4 regions of the Cedecea davisae genome follow, and region 2 is predicted to be linked to each of the others. Evidence: predicted binding sites of a transcription regulator. Region 2 holds the regulator's gene; each other region holds the start of a gene.

Region 1 (7,206 bases), 490 kb from region 2:
GTCATCCAGCTGGCCTTCGCGCAGCTTTTTACGGAATGACTGGCGTGCCGCAGACGGCTCTGGCTGGGTTTCGGATTGGCCCCAGTTATTCTTCGCCGGCGGGATCAGCACGTCGAGAATGCGTTCCTCGGCCATTTCTTCGGCGCGATAACGGTTTTTCTCGATGGACTGCATGCGCACCATTTTTATGGCCGAATCGGTCAAATCGCGGATGATAGAATCCACTTCTTTACCAACATAGCCAACTTCGGTGAACTTAGTCGCTTCAACTTTGATGAACGGCGCATTAGCCAGTTTTGCTAGGCGACGGGCGATTTCGGTTTTACCTACGCCGGTTGGGCCAATCATCAGAATATTTTTTGGAGTCACTTCGTGACGCAGCTCTTCATCAAGCTGCATGCGGCGCCAGCGGTTACGCAGGGCGATTGCAACGGAACGTTTGGCGTTATCCTGGCCGATAATGTGTTTGTTCAGTTCGCTGACAATTTCGCGTGGGGTCATTTCAGACATGGGAGATCCTTACGCTTTAGACGGTAATTCTTCGATGGTATGGAAGTGGTTGGTATAAATGCAGATATCGCCTGCAATATCCAACGCCTTGACAGCGATATCGCGCGCGTTCATGTCGGTGTTTTCCAGCATGGCGCGGGCTGCGGCCTGGGCGTACGGGCCGCCGGAGCCGATAGCAATCAGGTCGTTTTCCGGCTGAACGACGTCGCCGTTGCCGGTGATAATCAGAGAGGCGTTTTCGTCGGCCACCGCCAGCAGCGCTTCGAGCTTGCGCAACATTCGGTCGGTACGCCAGTCTTTCGCCAGCTCAACGGCCGCTTTCACCAGATGGCCCTGGTGCATCTCAAGCTTACGTTCAAACAGCTCGAACAGCGTGAAGGCATCCGCCGTACCCCCGGCAAAACCGGCGATCACTTTGTCGTTGTACAGGCGGCGGACTTTTTTGACGTTGCCCTTCATTACGGTGTTACCCAGTGTGGCCTGGCCATCACCGGCAATCACCACCTGGCCGTTACGGCGTACGCTTACTATTGTTGTCACGGGCAGACCCCTTTTGCATCAGCTAAACACGAGCCCTGCGCGTTACGCAGGGCCTAATGCCAATATAAATGGGGGGCAATTTTGGGGTTTCAACCCCCGGAAGCAAGACGAATGCAGCTGGTGTGGCCGGCCATCTTCAGGCGGTTGATAGTGATATCGGCATTATCTTTACCTTTGATTGGGCCAATCACTACGCGGTTCCAGCCGTTATTGGTGGTAATGCGGGAGTCAAAGCCTTCAAACGCCAGCTGCGCACGAACGGTTTCCGCCTGCTCGCTGCCTTTGAATGAGCCGCACTGAACCATCCAGCGCTTCTCATCCTTCTTCTCCTGGGTCGCAGGAGCGGCCTGCTTCGCCACTTCCGGCTCGCGCGTTATTGGTGCGGCTTGCTGCGTCTCACGCTGGGCCGGTTTTGGCTGCTGAGGCTGCTTTTGCTGGCTGTGCGGCGGCGTTTGCAACAGATCCTGGTAAGGCTGCTGATTGCTGCTGGCGGTGGCCTTCGGCTGTTGCTGCTGCACGGTACGCGGCTGTTGGTAAGGCTGGGTAGTTTGCTGCGCGCTGCGTGGCTGCTGGTAAGGCTGCTCGGCTACGCGTTGCTGAACGCGCGGTTGCTGCTGCGTTTGCGTATTCCACTGCTGCTGTACCGGCTGAGTTTGCTGTATCTGCTGCTTTTGGCGCTGCAGCGTTTGCTGGCGTTGGGCAGGCGTCTGCTCGTTCCACGGCACTTCATTCAGCTGCGTTGGCTGCTGGCGCATATCCGCCTGCATCTGCTCAAGCAACTGACGTTGTTCGTTGGTTAACTGGCTCTGGTTTTGCACTTCGCCACCGGCGGTCGGTTCCGTAGGCGTGCGCACGCCCGGCTGGCGGTTCTCCAGCTCTTTAATATAACGCCAGCGTTCTTCCGGTTTTGGCGGCAGGCCGTTTCCGGTCACTTTATGGCCGGGAAGCGTGTCGCTCTCTTCTTTTTTATGGTGAGTAATAAAGTAAAGGGCGCCGACGAAGGCCACCACGACAGCCGCCGCAATGGCTACCATTGTCGGAGAGACGGATGGCAGACTACGTTGCTTTTTGCGGGATGTACTTTTCTTGCGCCGCGTCCCTGCCGACTGCCCGCGGCTTACATAATCTCGTTGTGCCACTATCGTTTCGCTGTCTTTATTCGTTTATCAGTCCGCCATGTTACTTAAGGGGCGGGGCTTTGACCAGTTTATGGAGTCCTAAAACGGCTCATTTTCTGCTGCCGGGAGCAGCGGTGCTGCCGCGCTCAATAAGGTCACAGTCCAGCAGCCGGGATCCGCTGTTAACATCTTCGCCGTTCATGTTGTCCAGCAGTAGCAGCATAGCTTCCCTGCCTATATCGAAGCGGGGTTGTGCCACTGTGGTGAGGGGCGGGTCACAAAACTGCGATAGCGCGATATCGTCGAAGCCCATGATCGATAAATCTTCCGGTACTTTCAGGCCGCTACGCTTAGCCTGAGAAAGCGCGCCCAGCGCCATGACGTCGCTGTGGCAGAAAATGGCGGTTGGCGGTTCCGGGAGTTCAATTAGCTGCGCCAGAGCCGCGGCGCCCGCTTCAAAGGTGAAGTCGCCGCGCGCAATATAGTGAGGATCGACCACAAGCCCGTTGCGGCGCAGCGCCTGGACATAGCCCTGTAGGCGATAGTGGCACAGCGGCATCTCTTCGGGACCGGCAATGCAGGCGATGCGTTTGTGGCCCAGCTCCTGGAGGTAATAAACGGCGTTGAAGGCTGCGGTGAGGTTGTCGATATGCACCGTCGGCAATTCCAGCTCCGGGGCAAATTCGTTCGCCATTACCATCGGCGGCAGGTTGCGCTGCTCTTCCTTGCTGGCATCAAACGGCAGGCGGGATCCGAGCAGCAGCATGCCATCAATCTGTTTGGTGATAATCAGGTCGATAAAGGTTTTTTCTTGCTGATTCTGGTGGGCGCAGTCGCCAATCAGCACCAGATAACCCTGCGAAGCGGCGGTCACTTCAATGCCGCGTATGATTTCGCTAAAAAACGGATCGCAGATATCAGGCACGATGACGAGGATAGTGCGCGACTCACTGCGTTTGATACTGCGGCCTAAAGAGCTGGGCAAATAGCCCACTTCAATCGCCGCCTGCTCCACGCGGTTACGGGTGCTTTGAGAGACTTTATCAGGGTTCATTAAGGCGCGGGACACCGTCGCAGTAGACACTTTCGCCTGCACGGCCACATCTTTCATGGTGGCATTGGCCACCTGTTTCTTCGGCTTCACTTCTTCTCCTCACATGCACACCGCCGTCGTCAACGCATCCTGCGTATCTGACAGTCATCACATTCTTAGCAGAAGTTGGCTGTAAGCGGTTACAATTTTTTCACAAGAAATGTGATGAGCATTAGATTTTTCGATCCGCTTCTCATAACTAGCCGTCGATAGGGTCGACATCCAGCATCCATTTCACCTTGCGCGCCTCGGGCAGCGTATTAACCAAAGCCAGCGAGTGGCTAATCAGCTTTTGCAGGCGCGCTCGGGAAGGATGCTGGAGCAAAATTTGCCAGCGGAAGCGACCGCCTCGTTTAGCCTGCAACGACGGAACGGGTCCCATAATCCAGAGCTGTTCATCCCGCAGCGGGCTGGCTTCCAGCAGGTTGCGAAGCTGCTGTAAAAACAGCGGTGCCTGCTGGTTATTCTGATCCTCAGCGCGGATGAGCACATGGCTGGTGTACGGCGGTAAGAACACCGTCTTACGTTCGCCGAGCGCCTGGCTGGAGAAAGCGTCATAACCTTTTGTGAGCAGCGTTTGTAGCAGAGGGTGGTCGGGGTGATGCGTTTGCAGCAGCACCTCACCCTGTTTTCCCGCGCGCCCGGCGCGGCCGGAAACCTGAACGTAAAGCTGAGCAAAACGCTCGGCGGCGCGGAAGTCAGCCGAAAACAGCGCTCCGTCTACGTCCAGCAACGCAACCAGCGTGACGTCAGGAAAGTGGTGCCCTTTGGCCAGCATCTGGGTGCCGATTAAGATACGCGCCCCGCCGCGATGCACTTCTGCAAGCTGCTGCTCGAGCGCCCCTTTGCGGCTGGTGGTATCGCGATCGATACGGGAAATTGGTACGTTCGGAAACAGCGGCTCAAGGCTATGCTCAAGCTGTTCCGTACCCATCCCCACGGGGACCAGGTTCGTTGAACCGCACTGAGGACACTGGTGCGGAATGGCCCGCTGGCTATCGCAGTGGTGGCAGCGCAGATGCCGCTGCCCCTGGTGCAGCGTGTAATAGTGATCGCAGCGCGTGCATTCTGCTATCCACCCGCACTCATGGCACAGCAGCGCAGGAGCAAAGCCCCGGCGGTTAAGAAACAGAATCACCTGGTTGTCTGCGGCCAGGTGCTCACCTATCTTTTTGATCAGCGCCGGAGCCAGCCCTGATTTCAGCTGCTGGCCTTTCAGGTCAACCACCTGCTGATGTGCAGGCCGCGCGTTTCCGGCTCGTTTGGTGAGCCGCAGCTGGCGATATTTCCCCAACTCGACGTTATGTAACGTTTCCAGCGCTGGCGTAGCGGAACCGAGGATGATGGGGATATCTTCTGCGTGAGCGCGATAGACGGCGAGATCGCGAGCGTGATAGCGCCAGCCTTCCTGCTGCTTGTAGGAGCTGTCGTGCTCTTCATCGATAACGATAACGCCGAGGCGGCAGAAAGGGGTAAACAGCGAAGAGCGCGTACCAATAATGATTGCCGCCTCGCCGCTGCGTGCTTTCAGCCAGACGTTTAATCTTTCGCTGTCATTTAGCCCGGAATGCAGCACTTCAACCGGGGCGTTAAAACGCTCGCGGAAGCGGGCAATAGTTTGCGGCGTCAGGCCAATTTCGGGAACCAGAACCAGCGCCTGCTTGCCCTGGGCCAGCACGTTCTCCAGTACGCTAAGGTAAACCTCGGTTTTCCCCGAGCCGGTGATACCTGCCAGCAGCCAGGCGGAAAAATGGTCGGACTCGCTGTGGATGGCTCCAACGGCGGTGGCCTGCTCGGTATTCAGCCTTAAACGCTCTCCGGCAACGGAATAGTTTTTACGCCAGTCCTCTTCTTCCGGGGCCGCGCTTTTCAGGTCGCACAGCCCTTTGGTCCGTAGCGCCTGCAGGCCGGGTTCGTTTATCTCCAGCTCGCCAATTTGATGCCGCCAGATGATATTGTGACGCAGCGCCGCCAGCGCCTGCTGCTGTTTGGGCGCACGTTTCAGGCTATTGAGATCGACTGCTTTTCCTTCTTCGGTCGCAAACCAATACCAGAGCGGAGCGTGGTGAGCGGGTTTGCCCTGGCGAAGCAATATCGGCAGAGCGTGAAACAGCACTTCGCCAATCGGGTGATGATAATACTCCGCCGACCACAGCAGAACGCGCCACAGAGAAGAGGTGAACAGCGAAACGCCGTCGAGTACATCGGCGACCGGCTTGAGCTTCTCAAGAGGAAGATCGCTGTTATCGCTGACGGCCATAACTATGCCGACAGCCTGGCGCTGCTTGCCAAATGGCACCTGCACGCGGCAGCCGACATTGACCTGCATGCCCGCGGGAAGCAGATAATCGAAGGTGCGGGCCAGAGGAACCGGCAGGGCGACATGGGCTACGGGCATGAAAGCGTCCAGGCTGAAAAAAATGACGTATTAGTGTACACTGTGTGCTTGCAAAAATGCGGATCAGTTTGCACCGGCAGGTTAATCTCTGTATGATTCGCCGCCTTTGATGCGCAGTTTTGGTATCGAAAAAACCTAATTATTAACATCGCGTGGTGTCTGGCGTTAGGGCTGGAAGAGCGACGCGGCCTTTACCGAGGTTTACCATGAAAAAAGATATCCATCCTAAATACGAAGAAATTACTGCAAACTGCTCTTGCGGTAACGTTATCAAAATCCGCTCTACCGCGGGTCACGACCTGAACCTGGACGTATGTGGCGAATGCCACCCGTTCTACACTGGTAAACAACGTGATGTTGCTACCGGCGGCCGTGTTGATCGCTTCAACAAGCGCTTCAGCGTACCAGGCGCGAAAAAATAAGTTTCGCGAGCTGGAAAGAGAAAGGCACCCAAGGGTGCCTTTTTTGTGCCCGCAATCCGGCAAACGGATAAAGAAAAGGCGCCTTTCGGCGCCTTAACCATCGAGCTTAATATTCCCACGTATCCGGATCGATACCCAGTTCACGCATAATGACCTTGGCATCTTCCGGGATCTCATCGCTGCGTTCTTTACGCAGGTCAGCATCGTTCGGCAGCGGCTGGCCGGTGAATGCGTGCAGAAAAGCTTCGCACAGCAGTTCACTGTTGGTCGCATGACGCAGGTTATTCACCTGGCGACGAGTGCGCTCGTCGGTGAGGATCTTCAACACTTTCAGAGGAATGGAAACCGTAATTTTCTTTACTTGCTCACTCTTCTTACCGTGCTCAGCGTAGGGGCTGATATATTCGCCGCTCCATTCAGCCATGAGATACCTAATCCTCTTAATCTATGAAAATGTGCCAAAGCCGGGCATACCCGCGGCGCTGACGATTATCTCTTTTAGTGTACAGCGTAGGATAACCCTTTACCGAGCGCGAAACTCAGACACATACACTCTAAAACGCATAATTTTAACGGCTATTTGTCTTTTGCTCAATCTATACGCAAAGAGGTTTAGATGTCCAGATGTATTGACGTCTATATCGGGGTTGTTTACTCTGAGGCCTGACTTTTATTCGACCAGCAAGGATCGGGAACACCATGACGCGTAAACAGGCAACTATAGCAGTACGTAGCGGTTTGAATGATGACGAGCAGTACGGCTGCGTCGTTCCGCCTATCCATTTGTCCAGCACCTATAATTTCACCGGCTTTAACGAGCCGCGTGCCCATGACTATTCGCGCCGTGGCAACCCGACGCGTGATGTAGTGCAGCGCGCGCTGGCGGAACTGGAAGGTGGCGCGGGTGCGGTAATGACCAATACCGGCATGTCTGCGATTCACCTGGTGACGACGGTGTTCCTCAAGCCCGGCGATCTGCTGGTAGCGCCTCATGACTGCTATGGCGGCAGCTATCGCCTGTTTGATAGTCTTGCAAAACGTGGGGCTTATCGCGTTTTATTCGTCGATCAGGGTAACGAAGAAGCTTTAAAATCTGCGCTGGCGGAAAAACCCAGGCTGGTACTG
Region 2 (7,206 bases):
CGTCATCGCTCTCTGGCGCTGGAGGGCGTGCAGTTCCACCCGGAAAGTATTCTCAGCGAACAGGGGCATGCGCTGCTGGCGAATTTCCTCAACGGGTAAATTCCTGCTTGCCTGGGTTTGGTTTTTTATGCATATTTCGTGATTATATTTTCATTCATGATTGACACATAAAAACGGGTGGGGAATAAATGGCAACTGAACAATCAGCGGTAACGCGGGCTACCTTCGATGAAGTGATTCTGCCGATTTATGCACCAGCAGAGTTTATTCCCGTGAAAGGGAAGGGCAGCCGCGTGTGGGACAGCACGGGCAAAGAGTACGTTGATTTTGCCGGCGGCATCGCCGTTATCGCATTAGGCCACTGCCACCCGGCGTTGGTGGATGCCCTGAAAACCCAGGGCGAAACGCTGTGGCACACCAGCAACGTATTTACCAATGAACCCGCTCTGAAGCTCGCCCGTAAGCTGATTGACGCCACTTTCGCCGAGCGCGTGGTGTTTATGAACTCCGGGACGGAAGCCAACGAAACGGCGTTCAAGCTGGCGCGTTACTACGCCTCCACCCGCCATAGCCCGTACAAAAGCAAAATCATCGCCTTCTATAACGCCTTCCATGGCCGCTCGTTGTTTACCGTGTCGGTTGGCGGTCAGGCGAAGTATTCCGATGGTTTTGGCCCGAAACCGGCCGATATTATCCACGTCCCTTATAACGATCTCGCTGCGGTGAAAGCCGTCATCGACGATCATACCTGCGCGATAGTGGTTGAGCCTATCCAGGGCGAAGGCGGCGTAACGGCGGCCACGCCTGAGTTTCTGAAGGGGCTGCGCGAGCTGTGCGATGAGCACCAGGCGCTGCTGGTGTTTGACGAGGTGCAGTCCGGCATGGGCCGCACCGGGGAGCTGTTTGCCTACATCAACTACGGCGTGACGCCGGATATTCTTACCAGCGCCAAGGCGCTCGGCGGCGGATTCCCGGTGAGCGCGATGCTCACGACCAACGATATTGCCTCGGCGTTCCACGTTGGCAGCCACGGTTCAACCTACGGCGGCAATCCGCTGGCCTGTGCGGTGGCCGGGGCGGCATTCGACATCATCAATACGCCAGAAGTTCTGCAAGGCGTGGCGGTGAAGCGCCAACTGTTCGTTGAACAGTTGCAGAAGATTAACGACCAGTTCGATCTGTTTAGCGATATTCGCGGCATGGGACTGCTGATTGGCGCAGAGCTGAAAGAGCAATACAAAGGCCGCGCGCGTGAGTTCCTGTATGCGGCCGCTGCCGAAGGCGTGATGGTGCTGAATGCCGGGCCTGACGTCATGCGATTCGCACCGTCGCTGATTGTTGAAGAGGCGGATATCGAAGAAGGCATGCAGCGCTTTGCCAAAGCCGTTGCCCGGGTTGTGGCAGGCTAAGTTTAACCCGAGCGCCGCAGGCGGCGACTCAGCCAAATCCCGTGATGAGGCCGCTGACGCCAGGCAACCGACGAAATGGTATGCATGGTGTTAAGGTGGCCCAGAATCCGCTGTAAATGCTGCTCCATGGTGCTTAACGGTCCCGTGGGCAGCGTGTCCGTGTCCAGAATATTGGCATCGTTCGAACTCCCCGGCCCGTCATATTCCAGCCTTTGCTGGCAGCGCTGAAGCGCTATTTCACAGGATTGCAGATATTTCTGCGCCAGATCCGGCGTCAGCATGTTGTGCTCGCGCGCCAGGGTGGTCATGGCGTTGATATGCTCGACGATAAACTGGCTGTGCGTCACCCAAAGCTTCATATCCGCCAGATAATGAGAATTGAACCCCGGCTCCTGCATCGCCTGGTTGAGCGAGTTAAACAGCGCGTTGTGTGCCTGATTTACCCGCATTCGCTGCCAGGCAAGCGGGGTGGGCTCCGGGTCATTACTCAGGATCAGGCGAATTGCGTCCTGGTCGGTTTCCAGCGCGTCGTGGGCGTTCTGGCGCAGCAGGCCGGTTTGCCACTGCGGCCAGAGCCAGACCATGCCGCCGAAGGCTATCAGGCAGCCGAGCAGGGTGTCTATCAGCCTTGGAATGATGTAGCTCTCGGCGCTCAGCGTAATCAGCTGGAGGGTGTATACCGCCGTGACGGTGAAGCCGATGGTCGCCCAGCCGTAGCTTTTGCGGATAAACAGGTAACTTACCAGGGTAATCGCCAGCATTGCCAGCAGCGTGTAGCTGTCCGGGACGTGGAAGTGCAGGGTTATCCCGGCGATACACAGGCCCGCCATGGTGCCTGCCGCCCTGTGGACGATGCGTACCCGCGTTGCGCCGTAGCCGTTTTGGGTGACGAACATGACCGTCATCAGGATCCAGTAGGGCTTTGGCAGATGTAAAAACGAGCCGAGCAGGCTGGCGATAGTCAGCATTACGCCGAGGCGGGCGGAGCTGCGCAGCGCGGAGGATTTGAACGAGAGGTAATTCCTGAGCGCCGGGAAGAACGGCAGGCGGCGCTCCCTGTCCTCCATCAAATCCCGGACGTAGAGCGGGCGCTGGGTTTTCAGCACCCGGGCAATGCGGCTGAAGTGATAGTGGCAAAACTGCCCGACCGGGTTATCAGGGTTCTGGCGCGCAATCTTTTCCAGGGCGTCTATCTGTTTTTCCATGGTGAAGCGCGTGGGATAGCGGTGATAAAGGATGTCATCCGCCAGTACCCGCAGGCGGGCGGCAATAGTTTGTGCATTCCAGCGGATAACGGCCTCGGCGTGGCTTTGCTCCACCAGCTTTTGAACCTCTTCCGGCTGATGCAGGCTAACCGAAATATGCTCCTGTAAATCGAGCGCGACCTGAAAGGCACGCAGCAGCCGCTTATAGCCGTTCTGCTGATTGGCCGACAGCATGTGGAGCTGCTGGTAACAGGTGGTTATCAGATCCACGGCTTTTTGCTGGCGAACCAGCAAAGGCGGCAGCGCCTTTTCCGGATCGGTGTGCTGGGTCAGCATGCTGTATTTCGCCTCGCAGTAATCCGCCAACTGCCGGTAGAGCAGGCTCAGCGACTCCCGCAGCGGCTGCTCGCGCCACATCCTGAACCAGAACCAGTTGAATGCGCCGTACCAGATGGTGCCGGAGATATACAGCAACATCGGCTTCCAGATGGGCATATTCCCGGCCATGCTAAGCGTGAAAATGGCGGCAATCAGCGAGGCGGGCAGCAGGCGGGCGTGCAGCGAACTTATCTCCGCCGTTACGCCCAGCAGCAGGGCCATGACGATGAGTATCGCCGGCAGCGGTACGCTGGTGTAGAGCAGCAGAAGCTGCATTATCAGGCTGCTGACGGCAAACAGACTACCGCCGATAATCAGGCGTTTAAAGAAGCGTTTGTGGGGTGTGTCCAGCCCGGCGATGTTGCAGCAGGCGGGAACTAATGAGAACAGCAGGCCGTTTTGCAGGCTGCCGAGTACCAGACCGACGGCGACGGGAAGGCACAGCACCAGCGTTTGCCGCAGGGCGTAGTTAACCTCGGGATGGTAAATTAATCTTTTCCACATAGCCTGAATTGTAGAGACAAAAAAGGCGTGTTACCGAAGCGACACGCCTTTTTTTGCACTGATTAACGAGTGCCGTAGACGACAATCGTTTTCCCGTGTGCGGAGATGAGGTTTTGATCTTCCAGCATTTTCAGAATACGGCCAACGGTTTCGCGGGAGCAGCCCACGATCTGGCCAATTTCCTGACGGGTGATTTTGATCTGCATACCGTCCGGGTGGGTCATCGCGTCCGGCTGTTTAGCCAGGTTGAGCAGCGTCTGTGCGATACGGCCGGTTACGTCGAGGAAGGCGAGGTTGCCGACTTTCTCGGAAGTTACCTGCAGACGGCGAGCCATCTGGGATGAGAGACGCATCAGGATATCCGGGTTAACCTGAATCAGCTGACGGAATTTTTTATAAGAAATTTCAGCTACTTCGCAGGCCGATTTGGCTCGAACCCAGGCGCTACGCTCCTGACCTTCTTCGAACAGCCCTAATTCACCAATGAAATCACCCTGATTCAGATAAGAAAGGATCATCTCCTTGCCTTCTTCATCTTTAATCAGAACAGCTACGGAGCCCTTGACGATGTAGTACAGCGTCTCCGCCTTTTCACCCTGGTGAATCAGCGTGCTCTTCGACGGATACTTATGAATGTGGCAATGAGACAAGAACCATTCGAGAGTCGGGTCTGTTTGCGGTTTGCCAAGCACCATGCGCGGTTATCCTCTGTTGTAAACTGGCTACCAAAGACAAGACTCGGAACCTCTTGTCTGGCGTTGCAATCGTGAAATTTTCCCAAGCCCTGGGAGCTGGCGAGCAGGTCAATCCTGCGGCCTGTAATTAGTCGTTTCCTCTGCTTACGTGCATCAACGTCTCTGTCCCGCAGCAGCATCCGGATTGTTTTAGCATAGCTTTTGGTAAGTGTCTTGTATTGTCTCGTTTCAGCATGACCTGGATCGCCTTACGTTGCCAGTTTTGGCCCAGGCGCGTAATCTGAAAGAAATTTTTCTCAACTGGGAGTACGCAAATGCAGGCACGAGTTAAATGGGTGGAAGGCATGACCTTCCTCGGTGAATCCGCTTCCGGCCACCAGGTTTTGATGGACGGTAACTCCGGAGATAAAGCACCAAGCCCGATGGAAATGCTGCTGATGGCCGCCGGGGGCTGTAGCTCGATTGACGTGGTTTCTATTTTGCAAAAAGGCCGCCACGCGGTGACCGACTGCGAAGTGAAGCTGACGTCCGAGCGCCGTGAAGAAGCGCCGCGCCTGTTCACGCATATCAACCTGCACTTTGTGGTTACCGGCAAAGACCTGAAAGACAGCGCGGTCGCTCGTGCCGTCGAGCTGACGGCAGAGAAATACTGCTCGGTCACGCTGATGCTGGAGAAAGCGGCAGAGATAAGCCACAGCTATGAAGTGATCGAAGGGTAATATTCGGGATGGGCGGTGTCGGCACCGCCCATGTCGGATTAAGCTATCTTCCTGCCCTGCGCCAATTTCTCTACCAGCGGCGCCATAATCAACTCCATCGCCAGCCCCATTTTCCCTCCCGGCACCACCAGCGTGTTGATGTGGGAAATAAACGATCCCTGCAACATTGCCAGTAAATACGGGAAGTCGATATCGTCGAGCCCGCGGAAGTGGATGACCACGAAGCTTTCATCGAGAGAAGGGATCGCGCGGGCGGCAAAGGGATTTGAGGTATCCACCGTGGGCACGCGCTGGAAGTTAATGTGTGTGCGGGAGAATTGCGGCGTAATGAAGTTGATGTAGTCTTCCATCGAGCGCACAACCGAGTCCATCACCGCCTCGCGTGAATGCCCGCGTTCGCCGGTGTCCCGCACCAGCTTTTGGATCCACTCCAGGTTGACGATAGGCACCACGCCAACCAGCAAATCTACGCAATCGGCCACGCTGTGTTGCGGCGTAACAACCCCGCCGTGTAGCCCTTCATAAAACAGCACATCGGTTGGCTCCGGCAGCGGCTGCCACGGGGTAAACGTTCCCGGCACCTGATTCCACGGCACGGCTTCGTCGTAGGTATGCAGGTATTTACGGGATTGGCCTTTGCCGCTCTGGCCGTATTCGATAAAGGTTTGCTCCAGCAGCCCAAAGTCGTTGGCTTCTGGCCCGAAGTAGCTGATATGGCGGCCTGAATCACGGGCTTTGCGGATCGCCATATCCATTTCAGGGCGGGTATAGCGATGAAAGCTGTCGCCTTCCAGTTCCGCAGCGCGCAGGCCGAGCTGCTGGAATATCTTACGAAAGGCGAGGCTGGTGGTGGTGGTTCCGGCACCGCTGGAACCTGTTACCGCAATAACCGGGTGTTTGGCTGACATAGGGCTACAACTCCATGGGTAATCAGAAAGGGAGCCTGCATCTGATAGTTATACTTTTTGGAAAGTATAGATTACCCCAGAGAGTCGCAGTTAGCCCCGAAGCTGGCCGCGCGGCATAATATTGACCGTTTCATGGAGTTCAGACCAGACCAGCACGGCTTCGCCGCTCTGCAATTGACGCTTCACGTCGGCGACTTTTTGCGTCAGCGATCGCTCCTGCTCACCATAATCCGTGCCTTCGCGTAATACAAAAGATTCGATCAGATTATCGAGAGTTTCCGGGTCCAGCTCTTGCCAGGGAAGAATCATTTCAGTTGTCCAGGTAGCGGGTTAGCCAGTCGGGAATACGCTGTTCCAGCCACATTTGCGGGCGCAGCAGCGTGCCGCCGACAAAGCCAACGTGGCCGCCGTAGGTGGTGAGCTGGTATTGGATGTTTGCCGGTAGCGACTCGCGGTCGGGGATGACGTGATGATCCATAAAGGGATCGTCCTTCGCGTGAATAATGAGGGTCGGGCTGGCGATGTCCGGCAGAAGCGGCATGGCGCTACACTGGCGGTAATAGTCCAGCGCGTCGGCAAAACCGTGGATCTTTGAGGTAATTAAATCATCAAATTCGCGTATCCGGCGCAGGCTTTTTAGCTTACGCAGGTCAATAGGCAGTGAGCCAGGGTAGCTTTTCAGCTTGCGCGCCGCGTTCTTCTTCAGCAGGTTCAACAGATAGTGCTGATAGAACCGCGAGAAGCCTTGCTCCATGTGGTAGCAGCACTGCTCGAGCATCAGCGGGGCGGAAACCACTACGCCCGCTTTGAGCGTGCAGGCCGCGCCCTGTTTAGCCATCAGGCAGGCAAGCATATTGCCGCCGAGCGAGAAACCTACCGCCGCGGTCGGTACTTCGCCATAGCGCTGATTCAGCCAGTCCAGGAAGTAGCTGCCGTCTTCGGTTTCGCCGGAATGATAGATGCGTTCTTTGCGGTTAGGTACGCCGCTACAGCCGCGAAAATGCATCACTACGCCTAACCAGCCGCGTTTTTTAGCGGCCTCAATCATGCCGTGGGCATAAGGACTGTGCAGGCTTCCCTCCAGTCCGTGAAACACCACCAGGCGCGGCTTGTGTGCGGCTGCCTGCGGGTCTTCGCTCCACGCGAGATCGACAAAATCCCCGTCCGGCATGTCCAGACGCTGCCAGTGGGGTTTGAAATTGATCCGTCTGCGAATCAAACGTGGGATCATGGTTTGCAGATGCGGGTTACTCAGCCCGCGCATAGGGCGGAAATCGTCACCTTCATCATGATGAATATTCAATTCTAAAGGGCTTGTACTGGCCATATCACACTGTTAGTTTCGTTTAGTTCGCTAATTATTCTATCGGGTGTGGAGCGCCCACTTA
Region 3 (7,206 bases), 1.9 Mb from region 2:
AGCCAGCCAGTCCATGAAGTGGTCCAGACGATCCAGAACGTTGTCGTAGTCCAGCACTTCAGCAGTGATTGGCGCTTCTTTAGGGCCAACCTGCATTTTCAGTTTTTCATCAACGCCGCCGTTGATAGCGTACAGCATGGTTTTCGCCAGGTTTGCACGAGCACCGAAGAACTGCATTTGCTTACCAACAATCATTGGGCTTACGCAGCAAGCAATCGCGTAGTCGTCGTTGTTGAAGTCAGGACGCATCAGGTCATCATTCTCATATTGCAGAGAAGAGGTGTCGATGGAGACTTTAGCCGCGTATTTTTTGAAGTTCAGTGGCAGTTTTTCAGACCACAGAATGGTGATGTTCGGCTCCGGAGACGGCCCCATGGTGTACAGGGTGTTCAGGAAGCGGAAGCTGTTTTTAGTCACCAGAGTACGGCCGTCAACGCCCATACCGCCGATAGATTCGGTTGCCCAGATTGGGTCACCGGAGAACAGCTCATCGTATTCTGGGGTACGCAGGAAGCGAACCATACGCAGTTTCATGACCAGGTGGTCAATCATTTCCTGAGCGTCTTGCTCGTTGATTTTGCCTGCTTTGATGTCGCGTTCGATGTAAGCATCCAGGAAGGTGGATACGCGGCCGAAGGACATTGCAGCGCCGTTCTGAGATTTAACCGCGGCCAGGTAGCCGAAGTAAGTCCACTGAATAGCTTCCTGAGCGTTGGTAGCAGGACCAGAGATATCGCAGCCATATTTAGCAGCCATTTCTTTGATCTGACCCAGCGCACGGTGCTGTTCGGAAATCTCTTCACGCAGACGGATAGTCGCTTCCAGGTCTTCACCGTTTTCCAGTTTGGTCTGCAGTGAGTTGAACTGAGCGAACTTGTCTTTCATCAGGTAGTCAATACCGTACAGCGCTACGCGACGGTAGTCACCGATGATACGGCCACGGCCATACGCATCTGGCAGACCAGTGATGACGCCGGATTTACGGCAGTTCAGGATGTCTTTGGTGTAAACGTCAAACACGCCCTGGTTGTGAGTCTTACGGTATTCGGTGAAGATTTTTTTCAGCATTGGGTCGAGTTCACGACCGTACACTTTGCAAGAACCTTCAACCATTTTGATGCCGCCGAACGGAATAATTGCACGTTTCAGAGGAGCATCAGTCTGCAGGCCCACGATGGTTTCGAGGGACTTGTTGATGTAACCAGCATCATGAGAAGTGATGGTAGAAGCAAGGTCGGTGTCAAAATCAACTGGCGCATGAGTGCGGTTTTCCAGTTTGACGCCTTCCATCACGCTGTCCCACAGTTTGGTAGTTGCGTCGGTAGCACCTGCCAGGAAGGACTCATCACCCTCGTACGGGGTGTAGTTTTTCTGAATAAAGTCACGTACGTTGACTTCATTCTGCCAGTCGCCTTTAGCAAAACCTTCCCAGGCTGTGGCTAACTTTTCATTAAGCTCGGACATGTAACACCTACCTTCTAATGTGGAGTTCTTAATCCTACGTGTTGGCTAAGCTTAGTGCTTATCGCCACCGCGCAGATAAATTACCCAGTATGTCAACCCAACCAGTAAACCCCCGCCGATGATGTTTCCGATGGTAACCGGAATCAGATTATCGGTGATGAAGTTCAACACGGTCAGATGCGAGAAACTTTCCGGAGAAGACCCTACTGCGGTCCAGAATTCCGGGCTGGCAAAATTGCGTACTACGATACCCATCGGGATCATAAACATGTTTGCGATACTGTGCTCAAAGCCGCTGGCAACAAACATGGCAACCGGAAGGATCATAGCAAACATTTTGTCCATCAGACTGCGGCCGGAGTAGCTCATCCAAACCGCCAGACAAACCATCAGGTTTGCGAGAATGCCGAGGCAGACCGCTTCGACAAACGTGTGGTGCATTTTATGGTCGGCGGTTTGCAGGACGTTCAGCCCCCATGCGCCGTTAGCCGTCATATACATTCCGGACAGCCAAATCAGCAGGACAAACAGCAGCGCGCCGATAAGGTTACCAATATAGACGTTGACCCAGTTACGCAGTAGCTGGCACCAGGTGATTCTGCCGCTGGCTTTGGCAACGACTATCAGGACGGTAGAAGTAAACAGGTCAGCACCGCAGATAACGCAAAGAATCAAGCCCAGCGAGAAACAGGTGCCGCCAATCAGTTTGGCAATCCCAAACGGGATAGTGGAAGTGCCGGTTGTGGCGGTAATGTAGAACACGAAGGCAATCGAAATGAAGACGCCTGCAGTAATCGCTAAGTAAAAGGTCGTTAGCGGTTGTTTTGTTGCTTTATAAACGCCAGCGTCTTCGGCAATTTTTGCCATCGCTGGTGGAAGCACTAGATCAAAAGGGTTGTCAGCTTTCACACTAACTCTCTCTTATTTAATTCGGCGAGGAGATACTAACAAAGCATTATAGAGTAAAATTTGATGTGGATCATATCTCGCCAAGCTAATAGGCACTGAAAAAGCAGGTCTATACCAGATTTTCAGCATAACTATTTGATTATCCCTGAAAAAATAAATTTTAATGTTTATAGATAAAATTGAATTTAGCCACAACTCCTTCTGAAATCGGTTAATTAAAATGGAGTATTTCAATATTTAAGCAACATTATTTTCTCTGTCGGCAAATAATGATTTACCCGAAATTAACCAAAAAATTACATAATAAATTATTATTGTTGCAATAATAAAAACGGGGCCAAAAAGCGCCCCGTAATATAGCTCAGACCCGGTGCGGTTCGCACCCCTAAGTTGTTAATAAATCACTTTACCTGCCAATATTTGGCTTTGGCACGCTGCAATTTTTCGTAAGCGGCCAGCAAGGCCTGGTGAGCCGGGAAGGCTTTCAGGTCTTTATCCACCGGCTGGAGGCCGTAGAAGGCTGCTTCTCCGCTCAGCGCCGCGCTTGCCGCGTCTACCGCGTCCGCACCGTACATGCGTACGAAAGCGTTCAGGTATTGCAGCGGCTCGCGCTCTTCTTCCTGAGACAGCAGCAGCAGGGTTTGCAGGCAGCGGTAGTAGTTGGCGCGCGCCGGGCTGAACAGCGAAGCGTTAAACTCCATGGTCCATTCGGTCCAGATAAGCGCCTGCTCCAGGTCGCCGCCCGCCAGCGCCAGCATCGCTTTCAGCTCGCCGATGCGCAGCGTGTACCAGCCGTTATCTTTCCCGGTCGCCAGGCCCAGCAGCTCGCGTACGCGGGTGAAGTCGTCATGGCCTTCGTCATCAAGCTGGGAGATAAGGTCCAGGTAATCCTGCTGTTCCCACTCGCTGTCCGGCAGCGCCAGGATCGTTTCGCGCAGGTGGCTGCCCATGCTGTTGTTGGCCAGCAGCAGGTCGTCCGCAGGGTAGATGTCGGACATGCCCGGAACGATAATACGGCAGGCGTACACGTCCAGATGCTCGTAGTCAGCGATATACACTTCCTGGTCTTCTGATTTAAAGATAGCCATCAGGGTGGCGAACTCTTCTTCCGTGGTGCCGGAGAAGCTCCAGTCGGCAAACGGATAATCGGCATCCTGCTTGAACATATCCCAGGAGATCAGGCCGCTGGAGTCGATGAAGTGAGTTTCCAGGTTAGCGTGCTCGGCCACTTCTTCGTCGTCGAAGGTTGGCGGGGTGAAAACGTCCAGGTCTTTCAGACCACGGCCCTGCAGCAGCTCGGTTACGGTACGCTCAAGCGCGACGCCGAAGTCCGGGTGTGCGCCAAACGAGGCGAAGCAGGTGCCGTTCGCCGGGTTGAACAGCACCACGCAGATAACCGGATATTTGCCGCCCAGAGAACCGTCGTAGGCGAAGATTGGGAAACCTTCCGCTTCGAGCGTTTTAATCGACTCAACTACGCCAGGGTAGCGAGCCAGCACTTCCTGCGGGATCTCCGGCAGGCTGATGCTCTCGGCAATAATGCGGTTTTTAATATGGCGTTCGAACACTTCGGACAGGCCCTGAACGCGCGCTTCGTTGGCGGTGTTCCCGGCGGACATGCCGTTAGAAACGTACAGGTTGCCGATGATGTTCATCGGAATATAAACGGTCTGCTGGTCGGACTGACGGGTAAACGGCAGGGCGCAGATACCGCGCTCTTCGTTTCCTGACTGTAGATCAATAAGCATCCCGGCGGTTAATTCGTTTTCCGGATCGTAGAAGGCGCGCAGGCGGGCATCGAGGATCCCTTCCGGCAATTGTTCATCTTCCGGGATTGGGAACCACTTCTCATTTGGATAATGAACAAACGGGCCATTCGCGATAGTGTCGCCCAGCCAGAAGTCGGCAAAGAAGTAGTTAGTGGACAGACGTTCAAAATATTCACCCAACGCGGAAGCCAGCGCCGCTTTTTTTGTTGCGCCCTTGCCATTGGTGAAGCAAAGCGCGCTGTCTTTATCGCGAATATGCACCGACCACACGTTCGGCACCGGGTTAAGCCAGGAGGCTTCTTCGATATTAAAGCCGAGGTCGGTCAGCTTGGTCTGGAAGCGAGCGATGGAGTCTTCCAGGGCGGCATCTTTGCCGGGGATAAAAGTCTGGGTCATGGGGTTCACTTTAATGGTACGCAAAACGCGCAATGATACGGGTTTTACCGGAGGGACGCTATCATCCGCCCGGTGCAGGCGACGCTAGCATAACAGGCTCTGCGGCATTGCTGTAACCCGGTGAGCTTAGAGTTTTTTGGCCTGACCGCCGGATATCGGGCAATTTTTTCTGCCGCCGGAAGATTGTGTTGTGTGATTTTGCGCACATTAGCCCCCGGCACCGGATTAACCGTTGCAACACTGCGCCGCTGAATGATAAAACCGATAATGTAATAAAAACTTATTGCTCGAGGCGTGGTGAGGGGAAATGACACAGGTATACAATTTTAGTTCTGGTCCGGCGATGCTACCGGCTGAGGTTCTTCGTCGTGCACAACAGGAACTGTGCGACTGGCACGGGCTTGGCACTTCCGTAATGGAAATTAGCCACCGTGGTAAAGAGTTTATTCAGGTTGCCGAAGAGGCAGAAAAAGATTTTCGCGATCTGCTGCAAATCCCCTCCAACTATAAAGTTTTATTCTGCCACGGCGGCGGCCGCGGTCAGTTTGCTGGCGTGCCGCTGAATATCCTCGGCGATAAAACCAGCGCTGACTATATCGACGGCGGCTACTGGGCTAACAGCGCGATTAAAGAAGCGAAGAAATACTGCCAGCCAATTGCCCACGACGTGAAAATTACCGTCGATGGCAAACGTGCCATCAAACCGATGAGCGAATGGCAGGTTTCCGACAACAGCGCTTTCCTGCATTACTGCCCGAACGAAACCATCGACGGCATCTCAATTGATGAAACGCCTGACTTTGGCGATACCGTAGTGGCGGCGGACTTCTCTTCCACCATTCTTTCTCGTCCTCTGGACGTTAGCCGCTTTGGCGTGATTTATGCCGGTGCGCAGAAAAACATCGGCCCGGCTGGCCTTACGCTGGTTGTGGTGCGTGAAGATTTACTGGGCAAAGCACACAAAGCTTGCCCATCGATTCTGGACTACACCGTCCTTAACGATAACGATTCGATGTTCAACACGCCGCCGACCTTCGCATGGTATCTTGCTGGCCTGGTCTTTAAGTGGCTCAAAGAGCAGGGCGGCGTTGCGGCCATGGACCGTATCAATCAGGCGAAAGCCGAGCTGCTGTACGGCGTGATTGATAACAGCGATTTCTACCGCAATGACGTGGCGGCCTCTAACCGCTCCCGCATGAACATTCCATTCCAGCTGGCGGATAGCGCGCTGGATAAAGTGTTCCTCGAAGAGTCATTTGCCGCAGGCCTGCACTCCCTGAAAGGCCACCGCGTAGTGGGCGGCATGCGTGCCTCCATCTATAACGCGATGCCGCTCGACGGCGTGAAAGCGCTGACCGACTTTATGGTGGACTTCGAGCGCCGTCACGGTTAATTGTTGCCATAGCACTTTGCCCCGCAGCTTGCCTGCGGGGTTTTTATTCTGTTTGAGTTGAGAGTATTTTCCCCATGCTGGAATCCCTGACGTTACAACCCATCGCGCTGGTCGACGGCACCATCAATCTGCCCGGCTCCAAAAGCGTGTCTAACCGTGCGCTGCTGCTTGCCGCGCTGGCGAAAGGCACCACGGTTCTGAGCAACCTGCTGGATAGCGATGATGTCCGCCATATGCTTAATGCCCTGAAAGCGCTGGGCGTAAGCTATACGCTTTCTGCGGATCGTACTCGTTGTGAAGTCACCGGCGTGGCCGGGCCGCTGCATGCGAAGGGCGAGCTTGAACTGTTTTTAGGCAATGCCGGAACGGCTATGCGCCCGCTGGCGGCCGCGTTGTGCCTCGGGAGCAACAACATTGTGCTCACCGGCGAGCCGCGCATGAAAGAGCGCCCGATTGGTCACCTGGTTGACGCTCTGCGCCAGGGCGGGGCGCAGATTGATTATCTGGAGCAGGAAAACTACCCGCCTCTGCGCCTGCGCGGCGGCTTCAGCGGCGGCAAGGTTGAAGTGGACGGCAGCGTTTCCAGCCAGTTCCTGACCGCGCTGCTGATGACCGCGCCGCTGGCGGCAAATGACACCGAAATCACCATCAAAGGCGAGCTGGTTTCCAAACCCTATATCGATATCACCCTTCATTTAATGAAAACCTTCGGCGTTGAGGTGGAAAACCGCGACTACCGCAGCTTTATTATTCGTGGCGCGCAGCAGTACCAGTCTCCGGGGGCCTATCTGGTGGAAGGCGATGCCTCTTCTGCCTCTTACTTCCTCGCCGCCGGGGCGATTAAAGGCGGTACGGTGAAAGTGACCGGGATTGGCCGCAACAGCGTTCAGGGCGATATTCGCTTCGCCGACGTGCTGGAGAAAATGGGCGCGAAAGTGACCTGGGGCGATGATTTCATCAGCTGTGAGCGTGGGGAATTGAACGCTATCGATATGGACATGAACCATATCCCGGATGCGGCGATGACTATCGCAACCGCCGCGCTGTTCGCCAAAGGCACCACTACGATGCGTAACATCTACAACTGGCGCGTAAAAGAGACCGACCGCCTGAGCGCGATGGCGACCGAGCTGCGTAAAGTTGGTGCCGAGGTGGAAGAGGGCGAGGATTACATCACCGTCACGCCGCCTGCAAAGCTGCAGTTTGCCGAAATTGGCACCTACAACGATCACCGAATGGCAATGTGCTTCTCGCTGGTGGCGCTGTCCGATACGC
Region 4 (7,206 bases), 2.2 Mb from region 2:
TGCACTAATCACAGTAATTCTCCCTGTTCAGTGAGAAATTTATTATCGATTAATTGACCGCGCAATACGGGTATAGGTATGCCTTACCCCGCGAATCACGACACTGTAAGCCTGAATATTTTCCGGCAATGCCATTCCCATATACCCCGTGTCACCAATATGGTGCAGGTCTGCTCCTGCCATTTTGCTCATTAACGCTATCTGGCGGATGGTATAGAGGTCTGCGCCTTCCTGAGAAGTACCTATGGCCGTCATCGCCAGGACGCCATGATGATGAGCAGCCTCAATAAGTGATGCTACGCGTTGCTGGCTCATACCGGGTATTGTTCCCGGTGCAGGAAGTAAAACAATATCGGCCCCCTGAGAGGCGAACCAGATAACATCCTCTTCACTCACAAGCTTACTTCCGCTTTCCCCAACAACGCCTGCACCGTGCATTTTCCCGGCGATAATGATAGCCCGGTCACCAACGGCATCGCGAATATCCGCGATAGCCGTTCCCAGCGCGTGATTGCTGACACCATTATTGGGGTTACCGGTCAGCACCAGGATCTTCGCGCCCATAGCGACTAACTTACGTGCGTTTTCTGCTGTTGCGGCACGTCCCGATTTCATTTTCCAGATATCGTCATGGGCGATGGCAAATTTGGGGTCAACAGCTTCCAGATTCACACCAATAACACGCCCTGTCAGGTGCTGTAGTGCATGTAGCATTTGCTGTGGTTCAATATCAGCAGGGAGTCCCTGGATTTGAGGGTTTTCGCTATCAAACATGTTAATCAATAAGATATCTGCCCCTTGTGAGGCAGCCAGTTCAGCATTGGTAACATTGTTCAGTAAGGGCTGGGCGATTGCGATGGTTTCGCTAACCATCACCCGGCCTTCACTCGCGCGGATGGCATACAGAAGATCTGCCTTATTCATCGATACAAAATCGGAAGCACAGCAGTCCAGCAAGCGTTTTTTCGTCATTGGTAGTGCCCTTTAGTGTGTGTACCATTTGTGTACCACTCGAACCCTAACAAACATTCGATACCGATCCCTACCGGAGGAAAGCTATTTTGTGACTCACCTGGCCTTATTAATTCATTCCTGGTACTTTTGGCGGATAGCGGGATTTTACGGCGTGATAATTTCCCCATAATGCTGAACCAGCGAGAACAGAATCAGAGGCGCAATGAAGATAGCCCCGTCAGCCCTATTTCAACTTGATGCTTCCAGTGCTATGCCTTTGTATATGCAACTGGTTAGCTCCATAAAATTCGCAATTGCGGAAGGGGACTTACATGCTGGCGATGTTCTGCCATCAGAGCGGACTCTGGTAGAGACGTTGAACATTGCGCGTGGGACGATTCGTAAAGCCTTACAGCAGCTACTTGATGAAGGTATTCTTTTACGCAATCAAGGTGTGGGGACGTTTATTGCGCCGCATATACGCCAGTCGCTACCGCTGCTGGAAAGCTTTAGTGAAATGGCTGCGGCCAGCGGAGGCATCGCGCAAAGCGAGGTGGTGGGATATCTGCGGCGGCTCCCGACGACAGAAGAATATCGTGTCCTGCAACTGGCTGAAGATAAAGACCATGTCGTTGAGCTGACTCGATTGAGAAAGATCAATGGTATCGCTGTCTCCCTTCAGATGTCTATTTTACCGGCATATTTGCTGGATGATGTAAGTGACCTGGGTGAGTCTTTGTATTTATATCTGGAGAAAAAAGGGGTACAGGTATTACGGGCTAGCCAGCGCTTTAGCGCCACCAGCATGGATAGCCAACTAGCAAGCTATCTCGGTACGGATGAGCATGAGCCCATTCTACTGGTTACCAGAACAGGCTTTACGCATAACGATTTGCCTGTTGAATATACCCGGACCTGGTGTTTGAACGATTATTACGATTTCACGATTGAGCTACATCGCAAAAAATAATAAGAGGGCGCTTTCGGCTCAGGAATAACGTCGAGGGAAAGCGCCCAGTACATGGTTTAGCCTTTCTTCGCCACGCTGATGGTCTGGCTCAGGCGAGTCGGTTTTTCCGCAGCGGCTTTCTGCTTTTTAGAAGCACAGGCCGTTTCCACACAGACGAAGGTTTTGTAGCCGTCGTCCGGCATATCGCCCATTGAAACGGAGAGCGCCGGGCCAGGGTTCCAGCCGACGACGTTATAGTGATGGTGGTGAACCACGTTCAGGGTGCGCTTCAGGCTGCTTGCGTCGTGGATAACGCTGCACTCTTCCGGCTCCAGGTAGAGGCGGTCGGTACGGTCAGGGAAGGTCTGCACGCCGTCGGTCAGTTGACCTGCGGTTTCGTTCAGCACTTTATCAATATATGGATTACCCAGCCCGCTGACTTTCACATCGGCAATGTCGCCCACGTTGAAGTAGGTATGCAGGGCGGAGGTGGTTTCGAATTCGCCGTGGGCTTCCAGCTCAATTTCGCAGGTTTTACCCAGCTTAAAGCGCGCGTACAGCGTGAATTCGTGCGGCCATAGCTTCAGCGTTTCTTCGTTATGATGCAGTTCAAAAGTCAGCACCACGCCGTTGGCGTCTTCATTATGGGCGCTGAGCGTCCAGGGTAGATTGCGGGCAAAACCGTGTGCCTGAAGGCCTGCTTGCTCAGCCGGGCCAAACCACGGCCAGCAGATAGGCACGCCGCCGCGCAGGGCTTTACCTTTATGGAACGGGGTAATGTCGCTCAGCCACAACACTTCGTCTTCACCGGCAGGCTGCCAGGAAAGCAGGTGTGCACCCTGAAGCGCAAAAGAGGCGCTAACCTGAGGGTGGTCAACGACGATGACGTCGAGCTGATCCTGCTTGCGCAAAGAGAGGGCGGGGCTAATTTGTTCAACAACCGGAAGGGCAAAAATTTTAGTAATCATTGGCTCAACCTTATTATTTCCCGGTGCACGTTCGGGTTAAGGCCAGCTGCGGCGTTAACCGAAAGGTGGGCGAGGGTGGAAGCAATAAAAAAGGGCGACATGCGTCGCCCTTTAAAGGATTAATTACTCATCTCAACTTATTTGGAGATGTGAGCAATCAGGTCCAGTACTTTGTTTGAGTAGCCAGTTTCGTTGTCGTACCAGGAAACCAGTTTCACAAAGTTGTCGTTCAGTGCGATACCAGCTTTAGCATCGAACACGGAAGTGCAGATTTCGCCGTTGAAGTCGGTAGAAACTACGTCATCTTCGGTGTAGCCCAGAACACCTTTCATGGTGGTTTCTGAAGCAGTTTTGATTGCTGCTTTGATCTGCTCGTAAGTTGCTGGTTTTTCCAGACGAACGGTCAGGTCAACAACGGATACGTTAGGAGTAGGAACGCGGAACGCCATACCGGTAATTTTACCGTTCAGTTCTGGCAGTACAACGCCTACCGCTTTAGCAGCACCGGTAGAAGAAGGGATGATGTTCTGAGCTGCGCCGCGGCCGCCGCGCCAGTCTTTGTGAGACGGGCCATCAACGGTTTTCTGAGTTGCGGTGGTAGCGTGAACGGTGGTCATCAGGCCTTCAACGATACCGAAGTTGTCGTTGATAACTTTAGCCAGTGGTGCCAGGCAGTTGGTGGTGCAGGATGCGTTGGAAACGATGTCCTGGCCAGCATATTTTTCAAAGTTAGCGCCTTTAACGAACATTGGCGTTTTGTCTTTGGAAGGACCAGTCAGAACCACTTTTTTCGCGCCAGCAGCGATGTGCTTACGAGCGGTTTCATCAGTCAGGAACAGACCAGTTGCTTCTGCAACAACGTCAACGTTCACTTCGTTCCACTTCAGGTTAGCCGGGTCACGTTCTGCGGTAACACGGATAGTTTTACCGTTAACAACCAGGTGGCCGTCTTTAACTTCTACAGTACCGTTGAAACGACCGTGAGTTGAGTCGTACTTCAGCATGTAAGCCATATAGTCAGCGTCTAACAGGTCGTTGATTGCAACGATTTCGATGTCAGAACGTTCCTGTGCAGCACGGAAAACGATACGGCCGATACGGCCAAAACCGTTGATACCTACTTTGATAGTCATATATTCCACCAGCTATTTGTTAGTGAATAAAAGGTTGGCTGTAAAATTACAAAAACCTTACGCAGCGTCAAGCGGAATCGTGTCAATCATTGCGACAAATCAATCCTGTGGACATGCTTTGTACGACTGAACGCCTCACACTTCCTTTTGGGCTAAAGTCCAAATGGGGACGATGCGGGGGATTTTAAACGCCAATTCCAACAAAAATGTGATTCACGTCACGTTTTGTGCCGTGCCAGAATTTCAGGGCTAAGTTTAGAACAAAAACCAGCACGGTGTTGTTAATTTTTTGTTAGAATAGCGCCGTGAGCTGTCCCAATTGAACTGACCGAGATGTACACCTATGTCTAATCAATTACCCCCTGATTCAAATAAGAAAAACCTCAGCGAAATGCAGTATTACGTGACCCAGAAGCACGGCACTGAACCCCCATACTCCGGGCGGTTACTGCATAATAAGCGCGACGGGATTTATCACTGCCTGGTCTGCGATGCGCCGCTGTTTCTTTCAGAGAGCAAATATGACTCCGGCTGCGGCTGGCCCAGCTTCTATGAGCCGGTGGACCCGGACGCCATCCGCTACCTGACCGATAACTCCCACGGTATGGAGCGCGTTGAGATCCGCTGCGGCAGCTGCGATGCGCACCTGGGGCACGTCTTCCCGGACGGCCCGCAGCCTACCGGCGAACGCTATTGCGTGAACTCCGCGTCCATGAGCTTTACCGACGGGCAAAACGGCGAGCAGGTTGACGGTTGAAGAATCGATTCAGCTAATTATTCCTCTGTGGGGTGAAAAATGAGCAATCTGGATGATATGTTGAGCGTGATGACGCCGGAAATTTACCAGCGTCTGGCGACGGCGGTAGAGCTGGGTAAGTGGCCCGACGGCGTGGCATTAACCCAGGAGCAGAAGGACAACAGCCTGCAACTGGTGATGCTGTGGCAGGCGCGCCACAATACCGAGGCGCAGCATATGACCATCGACACCAGCGGCCAGATGGTGATGAAGAGCAAGCAGCAGCTGAAAGCGGATTTCGGCATTGAGCCTGCTCCGTTTGTCACCATGAAGCTGCAATAAGCAAAAAGGGAGGCACCGGCCTCCCTTTCTTTTTCCCGGTTAAAAGTTACTTCGCGTGCTTAATGCCCAGCGATTCGGCGAGCTGCTTCGCCAGCTGGTTGTTATCATCCGCGCCGTACTCCCAGAACATCGCCCCGCCAAGACCTTTCTCTTTGATGTACTCGGCTTTGATTTTCACCGAGCGCGGATTTTCATAAGAAATCGCAAACAGCGGTTTGCCTTCAGCAGACTTCAGCGTCAGGTATGGCACCTTCGCGTCGTCATCCCACTCTTCGGTAAAGCGCTTCTGCGGATCGTTCAGCATCTTCTTCACCAGATCGTTGTATTTAACGTAGGTGTCTTTCGTCAGATCCACGCCCAGGGCGGTTTTGAACAACTCCAGCTCGCGTTCGCCAAAGTAAGGCTGGGTCACCGGATTTTTCTGTGCATCCGGTTTTGACCAGTCAATACCCGGTTCGACGGCACGCTTAGGCACGCGGCCATAGAAGCCAATGCCGAGGTTCATTTGCTGCGGCTTCAGCCCGGCTGCCAGATAGTTATTAACCACGAAGTCCGCGCTGTACTTATCAGCCTCGGCAACGGTTGGCCACTTTTTCGAGTCGTAAAGGTTGGAGTTGAAATACTGCGTGCCGTACGCCATGTCGTAGGTCATCAGGTTGATGTAGTCCAGCAGGGGGGCGATAGCTTTCACATCCACCCAGCTTTTTGGGCTTTCGGCATTTGCGCCAACGGCAATAGTTACCAGCTTTTTATCGCCCACCGCGTGGCGCAGCTCTTTGAGCAGGGCGGTGAAGTTGTCCCTGTCTGCATCCAGCTTATCGACCAGCCCCCAGGCACCGTTCACCGGGAACTCCCAGTCGAGGTCGATACCGTCCAGGCCGTAGCGGTCCATCACTTCCTGAACAGAGCGGATAAACACCGCGCGGTTTTCCGCAGAGGCGGCTGCTCCGGAGAAGCCGCGAGCGCCCCAGCCGCCAACGGAAAGCAGGACTTTCAGCTGCGGATTCTGCTTACGCAACACCGGGAGTTTTTCCAGGTCGGCAATGACTTTAGGCGAGAGATAAATCTGGTGCAGTTTTGACGCGTCTTTTTGCGCTTCGTTCGTTTCGCCTTTCTCGTCGTTATAAATCAGGCCAAAGGAGTAGTTAAGGTGGGTAATCTGGCGTACGTCGAGCTTATTGATATCGCCGCCAGGCCCGGCGGTTACGTCGCCGCCGCCGTTAAAGTAACCCACGGAAAGCAATGATTCAGCTTGCGCAACGCCGCTAAAGGCTAACGACACCGCGGCCACAATGGGCAACAGTTTACGTGTGAATGGCATAATGATTCCTCTTTGACGGGTACAACATAAAAGCTTCCCGGCCACGCAGAGCACTGACGAAAACGGCGGAAAGCGAAATCAGCTAAACTGCTGAATAAATTCATTGATTGTGATTATGAGAGCGCTCCCAGGATAGGGCGAGCAAAAAAAGCTTAGATTGTGAGCGGAATCGCTACAAGAATGCGGGGCGGTGGATCGCCCCTGGAATTATTGGCGGGTGGATTACTGGCAGGTAAAGTCTGCGAGGGTCATTAACGTTGCGCCGGCAACCGCCATATCCTGGAACGCGAACAGGCTGTCCTGCGGCTGTATATTCACGCCACGGCAGCCGTCGGTAATGACCGTGACCTCGTAGCCCAGCTCCAGCGCATCCAGCACGGTAAACTTCACGCAGTAGTCTGTTGCCAGACCGAGGACAATAAGCTCCGCGATGCCGTGCTCACGCAGCCATTCGTCCAGCCCGGTTTTCTGCCGATGGCCGTTATCGAAGAAGGCGCTGTAGCTGTCAATCGCCGGGTTTTCACCTTTATGCACGATTTTGTCGATAGCTGAAGCGTTCAGCAGCGGATGCAGCCGGGCGCCTTCGCTGTTTTGTACGCAGTGATCGGGCCACCAGGTTTGTGCCAGCCCGTCCAGCTTGCCCTGGCCGTAAGGCTCCACATTTTGAACGCTGGCAAAACTGCCGTGGTTTGCCGGGTGCCAGTCCTGGGTTGCAACAACGCTTTCACCGCGCGCCTTAGCCAGCTCGATTAACTGGTTCGCGATGTCGATAGTGCTGTCGCCCTCGGGGACGGCAAGCGAGC

The links. The regulator CRP, encoded in region 2, controls carbon source genes, mostly activating them, when cyclic AMP is high. The targets are predictions, from matches to a motif close to ATGTGANNNNNNTCACAT.
Region 1: cytR (DNA-binding transcriptional regulator CytR) is a predicted target of CRP. The motif match lies at 3,358-3,375, and genes of this name have one in related genera.
Region 3: focA (formate transporter FocA) is a predicted target of CRP. The motif match lies at 2,432-2,449, and genes of this name have one in related genera.
Region 4: msrB (peptide-methionine (R)-S-oxide reductase MsrB) is a predicted target of CRP. The motif match lies at 4,211-4,228, and genes of this name have one in related genera.

The regions. Positions count from the first base shown of each region.
Region 1 covers NZ_CP172054.1:4,688,966-4,696,171, reverse strand. The annotation lists gene hslU (HslU--HslV peptidase ATPase subunit) at 1-510, opposite strand, end outside; gene hslV (ATP-dependent protease subunit HslV) at 520-1,050, opposite strand; gene ftsN (cell division protein FtsN) at 1,140-2,189, opposite strand; gene cytR (DNA-binding transcriptional regulator CytR) at 2,278-3,312, opposite strand; gene priA (primosomal protein N') at 3,461-5,659, opposite strand; gene rpmE (50S ribosomal protein L31) at 5,866-6,081, shown strand; gene metJ (met regulon transcriptional regulator MetJ) at 6,188-6,505, opposite strand; gene metB (cystathionine gamma-synthase) at 6,781-7,206, shown strand, end outside.
Region 2 covers NZ_CP172054.1:226,403-233,608, forward strand. The annotation lists gene ACG1VR_RS01420 (aminodeoxychorismate synthase component II) at 1-99, shown strand, start outside; gene ACG1VR_RS01425 (aspartate aminotransferase family protein) at 189-1,409, shown strand; gene ACG1VR_RS01430 (YccS/YhfK family putative transporter) at 1,412-3,496, opposite strand; gene crp (cAMP-activated global transcriptional regulator CRP) at 3,559-4,191, opposite strand; gene ACG1VR_RS01440 (OsmC family protein) at 4,506-4,910, shown strand; gene ACG1VR_RS01445 (phosphoribulokinase) at 4,949-5,818, opposite strand; gene ACG1VR_RS01450 (YheU family protein) at 5,909-6,127, opposite strand; gene ACG1VR_RS01455 (hydrolase) at 6,129-7,145, opposite strand.
Region 3 covers NZ_CP172054.1:3,289,501-3,296,706, reverse strand. The annotation lists gene pflB (formate C-acetyltransferase) at 1-1,464, opposite strand, end outside; gene focA (formate transporter FocA) at 1,516-2,373, opposite strand; gene ycaO (30S ribosomal protein S12 methylthiotransferase accessory factor YcaO) at 2,775-4,538, opposite strand; gene serC (3-phosphoserine/phosphohydroxythreonine transaminase) at 4,846-5,931, shown strand; gene aroA (3-phosphoshikimate 1-carboxyvinyltransferase) at 6,009-7,206, shown strand, end outside.
Region 4 covers NZ_CP172054.1:2,939,179-2,946,384, reverse strand. The annotation lists gene ACG1VR_RS14090 (hypothetical protein) at 1-12, opposite strand, end outside; gene ACG1VR_RS14085 (haloacid dehalogenase-like hydrolase) at 43-972, opposite strand; gene ACG1VR_RS14080 (GntR family transcriptional regulator) at 1,178-1,924, shown strand; gene ACG1VR_RS14075 (D-hexose-6-phosphate mutarotase) at 1,981-2,871, opposite strand; gene gapA (glyceraldehyde-3-phosphate dehydrogenase) at 3,009-4,004, opposite strand; gene msrB (peptide-methionine (R)-S-oxide reductase MsrB) at 4,348-4,761, shown strand; gene ACG1VR_RS14060 (YeaC family protein) at 4,801-5,082, shown strand; gene ACG1VR_RS14055 (glycoside hydrolase family 18 protein) at 5,129-6,403, opposite strand; gene pncA (bifunctional nicotinamidase/pyrazinamidase) at 6,626-7,206, opposite strand, start outside.